Regions from separate parts of the Microbacterium sp. MYb64 genome, predicted to be linked through region 2. Evidence: riboswitches for the same ligand, from Rfam matches in the RefSeq annotation. Region 2 holds a riboswitch; the other holds the start of a gene.

Region 1 (3,401 bases), on a different contig from region 2:
TCGACGTGAACGTCACACCCGACCGCGGCTACGCCTTCTCGCTGCGCGGCATCGCCCGCGAGTACGCGCACGCGACGGGGGCGGCCTTCCGTGACCCCGCCAACCGTGACTTCGCCGAGCTGCAGCCCGGCAACGGCCGCACCGCCGTGGTCGAGGACGCGGCTCCCATCCGCGGCGCCGCCGGCGCGAGCGAGTTCGTCACCCGCGTGGTGCGCGGCGTGGATCCGTCCCGTCCGACCCCGCCGTGGATGGTCGCGCGCCTCACGCTCGCGGGCATGCGTTCGCTCGGGGTGCTGATCGACATCACGAACTACGTGATGCTCGAGCTCGGCAACCCGGTGCACGGCTACGACCTGGACAAGCTCGACGGCAACATCGTGGTCCGCCGTGCTGCGCAGGGCGAGAAGATGGTCACGCTCGACGGCCAGGAGCGGACCCTCCACGCCGAGGACCTGCTCATCACCGACGGATCGGGTCCGATCGGCCTCGCCGGCGTCATGGGCGGCGGCACGACCGAGATGAGCGAGACCACGCGCAACGTGCTGATCGAGGCGGCGACGTTCGACCCGATCACGATCGCGCGCTCCGCGCGCCGGCACAAGCTGCCCAGCGAGGCGTCCAAGCGCTTCGAGCGCGGAGTGGATCCGCTCATCCCGTTCGCGGCCGCGCGTCGCGTCGCCGACCTGATGGTCGAGCTCGCCGGCGGAACACTGACCGAGGAGGGCGGCGCGCTCTTCGCCGAGGTCTTCATCGAGGGCATCGACCTTCCGGCCGGCTTCGTGCAGGGCCTGATCGGCGTCGACTACACCGACGACGAGGTGACCGGCGCACTCGAGACGATCGGCGCCGAGGTGACGGCCGTCGACCCTTCGACCGCTGAGCTCGTCGAAGCGTCAGGGACCGGCTGGAACGTGATCCCGCCGAGCTGGCGTCCCGACCTCACCGACAAGTGGTCGCTGGCCGAGGAGGTCGCGCGCATCCACGGACTGGACCGGATCCCGTCCGTGCTGCCGACGCCGCCGTCCGGCCGCGGACTCACCGACCTGCAGCAGGGCCGGCGCCGCGTCGCGAACGCGCTGGCCGCCGCGGGGCTCGTGGAGACCCCGGCGTTCCCGTTCACCACGCAGGAGCAGAACGACCTGCACGGCTCCGCCACGGGGGAGCGCATCCCCGGTGTGCGCCTGGCGAACCCGCTCGACGGGCAGGCGCCGTTCCTGCGCCGTTCGCTGCTCCCCGGCCTGCTGCAGATCGCGCACCGCAACATCGCGCGAGGGCTCGTGGATCTCGCGATCTTCGAGACCGGCGTCGTGTTCCTGCCCGAGCCGGGCGTCGTCTACGGCACCGACGAGGTGCCGCCGCTCGGCGTCAAGCCCTCGGACGAGACGCTCGCGGCCCTGGACGCCTCGATCCCGCCGCAGGCCCGCTTCGTCGCCGCGCTGTTCACCGGGCACGTGACCCCGCGTCAGCCGGGACGCGCGGCCGAGGAGTACGGTCTCAGCGAGGCGCTCGACGCCGTGCGCGTGATCGCGGATGCCGCCGGCGTCGAGATCGACGTCGTGCAGGGGGGCCGCGCTGCTCTGCACCCCGGACGAACCGGCGTGCTGCAGGTGCGCGACGCATCGACGGGCTCCACGACCGAGGTCGGCTACGTGGGCGAGCTGCACCCGCGGGTCTCGGCCGACGCCGACCTGCCGGGACGCGCGGTGGTGCTCGAGCTCGACCTGGACGGCGTACTGGGGCTGGCGGGGGAGCGCGTGGTCGCGGCCTCGCTGTCGACCTACCCCGCCGCGACGCAGGACGTATCCCTCGTGATCGCCGCGGGGATCCCCGCCGCCGATGTGAGCGCGGCCCTGTCCGAGGGCGCGGGCGCGCTCCTGGAGTCGGTCCGCCTCGTCGACGACTACCGCGGCGAGGGCGTCGCGGACGGATCCAAGAGCCTGAGCTTCGCGCTGCGCTTCCGGGCCGACGACCGCACCCTGACCGCCGCCGAGGCGACCGAGGCGAAGCTCGCCGGCGTCGCCGTCGCGGCCGAGCGGTTCGGAGCCCAGATCCGCGACTGAGACGCGACACGAACGCACGACAGGGGAACGCCTGCACGACCGGATCCGCGGATCCCTCGTGCAGGCGTTCCTTCGTCGTGCATCCGTCGCGCGAGAGGCAGGCGGGCCGGAACCGTTCCTGGCTAGACTGGCCGGCAGTGACACGGGGTGCCGCATCCGCGGCTGAGAACAGACCCGTCGAACCTGATCTAGGTCGTACTAGCGAAGGGATGTCGCGATGAGCGCGCGTCTGGAAATGTCGTCCGAATCCGTGGTGGAAGCCGCCGCGGACCTTCTCACCGAGCTGCGAGCGGAGCCCCCGCTCGTGCACTGCATCACGAACTCGGTGGTCACCGGGTTCACCGCCAACGTGCTGCTGGCGCTGGGCGCTGCTCCCGCGATGGTGGACATCACCGGCGAGGCGGGCATGTTCGCCGCGATCTCGTCCGGGCTGCTGGTGAACCTCGGAACACCGACGCCCGAGCAGCGCTCCGCGAGCCTCGAAGCCGTCGGCGGCGCCCGTTCGGCCGGCACCCCCTGGGTGCTGGATCCGGTCGCGGTCGGCGCACTGCCGGTGCGCACCGCGCTCGCGCAGGACCTGCTCGCGCTGCGCCCCACGCTCATCCGCGGCAACGCCTCCGAGATTCTCGCGCTCGCCGGCCGCAGCCAGGGCGGGCGCGGCGTCGATGCGCTGGACGGCACCGAGGCCGCGGCCGGCGCGGCCCGAGAGCTGGCCAGGATCACCGGGGGAGCGGTGGCGGTATCCGGCCCGGTCGATCTCCTCGTCGATGCGGATCGCGAGGTCCGCATCGCGAACGGCGATGTCCTGCTCACCCGGGTCACCGGCGGCGGCTGCGCGCTCGGCGCCGTGATGGCCGCGTTCCTCGGCGCGGCCCGGAAGACGGGCGACAGCCCGCTGGTCGCCGCGGCCGCGGCAACGCTCGTCTACACGCTCGCCGCCGAGGACGCCGCGGCGCGGTCCGAGGGGCCTGGGTCCTTCGCGGTCGCCCTGCTCGACGCCCTCGCCGCGATCCGGCCGGACGCCCTTCCGGGGCGCGCCCGCGTCGAGGCGCGGGACTCCGCGACGGCGGGGGTCGCGGCATGACGCCGACCGGCCTCGCGACCGCGCCCCGGTCCGCGAGCACGTTCCCAGCAGCGCCGCGCCGGAGGCTGACGGCCGACGATCTCGCCCTCTACCTCGTCACGGATCCCGTGCTGAGCGGGGCGCGCGGTGTCGCGGCCGTGGTCGACGCGGCGGTCGCGGGCGGCGTGCGATTCGTGCAGCTGCGGGACAAGGACGCCGACGACGCGTCGATCGTGGACCAGCTGATGGAGCTCTCCGAGGCCATCGCGGGGCGGGCG
Region 2 (3,401 bases):
TGTCCTGACCGAGCGCGGCGACGTAGATCCGCACGGTGGCGTCCCCGTCCGTGACGTCCTTGGCCGAGAGCAGGTTGTACCGGGTGTCGGCGCCGTCGCCGATCGTGCCGGTCTTGATGCCCACGATGCCGGCGTCGTCGATGAGGCCATTGGTGTTCTTGACGACACCGGCGCCGGGCAGCTCGACGCTCTTCTGCTTCACGATCCCGGCGATCACGGGGTTCTTCTCGGCGATCTCCCCGAGCTGGATGAGCGCGCGGGGGGTCGAGACGTTGCCGAAGTCGAAGCCGGAAGGGGTCACGACGGTGATGTCGGCGAGGTCGTGCTGGCTCAGCCACTGATTCGCGGCGGCCGCATAGTTCTCGTCCGAGCCCCAGACTTCGCGAGCGAGGCGGTCGGCGTAGTTGTTCGCCGAACCGAGCAGGATCCCCTCATACAGCTGGTACTGCGTGAGGGATCCGCCCACCGGCACGTCGAGCGCGGACTGATCCTGACGGAGGTAGTCCCAGTAGTCGTCGCTGTCGGCCTGCGTGAACGCGAAGGACGGACCCTGCTCGCCGGCCTTGAGCGGCATCTTGTCGAGTGAGGCGAGCACCGTCACGAGCTTCGTGATGCTCGCCATCGGAGCGTGCTGCTCCGCCGAGGCGACGGTGCCGATGCCGGCGACGCCCACGGCGGCGCTGCCGATGGCGGGCCATGCCGCAGCGGCGGCAGGGGCGGCCGGGGGCTTGAAGGCGACGGGGGCTGCGACGGGCTGCACGGCATTGAGCGGCCAGAGCGCGGTCGCGGCGCCGTACGCGATGACGACGGCGAGCACCCCGCCCAGCGGCAGCAGCACTCCTGGCCGGGCGAGGGTGCGGTGCGGGGCGTCGTCCAGCAGCGCGCGGGACGACGCCGCAGCAGCGGCCGCATTGCCAGCGCCGACCCGGGCCACGTCCACCCAGGCGAGCGCGGCGGTCGGGGTGCGGTCGGGGCCTCGGACGAGCGACGCCGAGGGCAGCGGCCGGTTCGTGCGCGCCCTGGTGGCGGGACCGGAAGCGGGGGTCGCAACGGGGGCAGAGGCCTGCGCAGTCGCCGCGACGACGGGGGCTGCGGCCGCGACATGGGCGGCGTCTGCCGGGGTGTCCGAGGGCTCGACCGGGGCCGGATCCGTCGCCGAGATCGCCGGGGCCTCGCCGGTGGCAGACGTCTGGGAGGCTGTCAGGGCCGCGCCGGCGGCAGGAGTCGCGGAGGTCATCGAGGCGGCGGCGGTGGCCTCGGACGCCGTCGCGCTCGTGATCGCCGGGTCCTGGTCGACGACTTTCGATGCCGACGGGTCCGGATCCGTCGTGCCTCCGAAAAGCGGTGCGGAGGCGGGGGAGTCCGGCGCGGGGAACAGCGGCTCAGCCACAGGGGCCTCGCGCGGGGGGAACAGCGGCGCGGGTGCGGTCGGCTCCGGGGCGTCCGGGAACAGCGCTGCGGGTTCCGGTGCGGGCTCGTCGATGGCCGTGCGGGAGGCGTCGGCAGCGGGTGCGTCGGCGTCGGCGATCTCCGGATCGACCTGGGCGGCCCCCGGACCGTCGTCATTGTTCACCCCCCTACCGTATCTGGCGGCCCTGTCAACGGCGGGTATCGCGGGCGTTCTCGCGTCACGCCGTGTGACGAGGCGGTCGCCGGTGCGCCCCAGCGGGGCTAGGATGGGCGGATCACCACGGGAGTCCGGCGAGCCGGGCTGAGAGGGAGCGAATCGCGCTTCGACCGTCGAACCTGATCCGGATCATGCCGGCGCAGGGAGGAGCATTTCTCATGCATGCATCTGCAACCGCACAGAACGTGAACACCAGCGGGGTGGTCGCACGCCGCCTGAACTGGCGCGTCGTCGATATCGTCGTGGCCGCCGTGCTCGGCGTCGCGATCGGCCTGGTCTTCTGGGTCTGGAACACGATCGGCTACGCCTGGTTCACCGCGGCCGACGGCCTCACTCCCGGCCTCGGCGGCATCGCCGTCGGGATCTGGCTGCTCGGCGGCGTGGTCGGCGGGCTCGTGATCCGCAAGCCCGGCGCCGCGCTCGTCGTCGAGGTCGTGGCGGCGATCGTGTCGATGCTGATCGGCAACATCTGGGGCGTCTCCACGGTGCTCGAGGGCATCGCGCAGGGACTCGGGGCCGAGCTGATCTTCGCGATCTTCCTGTACCGCCGGTTCTCGCTGCCCGTCGCCGCGCTCGCCGGCGTCGGAGCGGCCGCGGGCGCGTGGTTGTTCGAGCTGTTCTACGGCAGCTCCCCGAACATCCTGAAGTCCGTCGAGTTCAACACGATCTACCTCGGCGCCCTCGTCGTCTCGGGCGCGCTGCTGGCCGGCGTCCTCGGCTGGCTGCTCGTGCGCGCCCTCGCCGCGACCGGCGCTCTCAGCCGCTTCGCCGCCGGACGCGAGCTCCGCCGCGAGGTCTGACATGACCGCGGGTGCCGCTCGCGTCGTCGCGGACGGGTGGGGCTGGCGTTACGCCGGCCGCCGCCTGCCCGCGGTCAGCGACGTGACGTTCACGATCGAGCCGGGGGAACGGGTGCTCCTGCTCGGTGCGTCCGGGGCCGGCAAGTCGACCCTCCTGACCGGCATGGCGGGGCTGCTCGGCGACGCCGACGAGGGTGAGAGCCGCGGATCCCTGCAGGTCGACGGATCCGATCCGGAGAGCCAGCGGGGCAGGATCGGTCTGGTCCTGCAGGATCCGGACGCCGGCGTCGTGCTGAGCAGGGTCGGCGACGACGTCGCCTTCGGCTGCGAGAACCTCGGCGTGCCCGCGGAGCACATCCCCGCGCGCGTCGCCGAGGCGCTCGGCGCCGTCGGTCTCGATGTGCCGCTGGACCGTCCCACGGCGGCGCTCTCGGGCGGCCAGAAGCAGCGGCTCGCGCTCGCGGGCGCTCTCGCCATGCAGCCGGGGCTGCTGCTGCTGGATGAGCCGACGGCCAACCTCGACCCCGACGGCGTGCGGGAGATCCGCGCGAGCGTCGAGCGCGTCGTGGCCGCGACCGGCGCCACGCTCGTGGTCATCGAGCACCGCACCGCGGTGTGGGCGGATCTGATGACCAGGGTGATCGTCGTCGGCGCTGACGGCGGCCTCCTCGCCGACGGCCCCCCGGACGAGGTGTTCCTGGTGCACGGCGACGCCCTCGCGGAAGCAGGCGTGTGGGTGCCGGGCCACCCGGTGGGCCTGCCGACGCTGCCGGTGCGTCCGGCGGCAGATCCCGTCGATGCGATCCTCTCGGCCCGCGCTCTTGCCGTCACCAGGGATCGCCGTCATGCCGTGCAGCGCGGGCTCGACCTCGCGGTGCCGGATGGCGCGGCGACGCTGATCGTCGGTCCGAACGGCGCGGGCAAGTCCACGCTCGCGCTCACGCTCGCGGGACTCCTCGACGCGCTCGACGGCA

What was found. Region 2 has a riboswitch for thiamine pyrophosphate ahead of CQ044_RS11875 (ECF transporter S component). Riboswitches for the same ligand answer to the same signal wherever they lie in the genome.
Region 1: it holds a riboswitch for thiamine pyrophosphate, as region 2 does, so the genes downstream of both, thiM (hydroxyethylthiazole kinase) here and CQ044_RS11875 (ECF transporter S component) in region 2, are expected to answer to the same signal.

What each region holds. Positions count from the first base shown of each region.
Region 1 is NZ_PCOW01000020.1:69,690-73,090, forward strand. It holds gene pheT (phenylalanine--tRNA ligase subunit beta) at 1-2,060, shown strand, start outside; TPP riboswitch at 2,194-2,287, shown strand; gene thiM (hydroxyethylthiazole kinase) at 2,278-3,144, shown strand; gene CQ044_RS15695 (bifunctional hydroxymethylpyrimidine kinase/phosphomethylpyrimidine kinase) at 3,141-3,401, shown strand, end outside.
Region 2 is NZ_PCOW01000012.1:29,677-33,077, reverse strand. It holds gene CQ044_RS11880 (D-alanyl-D-alanine carboxypeptidase) at 1-1,573, opposite strand, end outside; TPP riboswitch at 1,681-1,790, shown strand; gene CQ044_RS11875 (ECF transporter S component) at 1,786-2,427, shown strand; gene CQ044_RS11870 (ABC transporter ATP-binding protein) at 2,429-3,401, shown strand, end outside.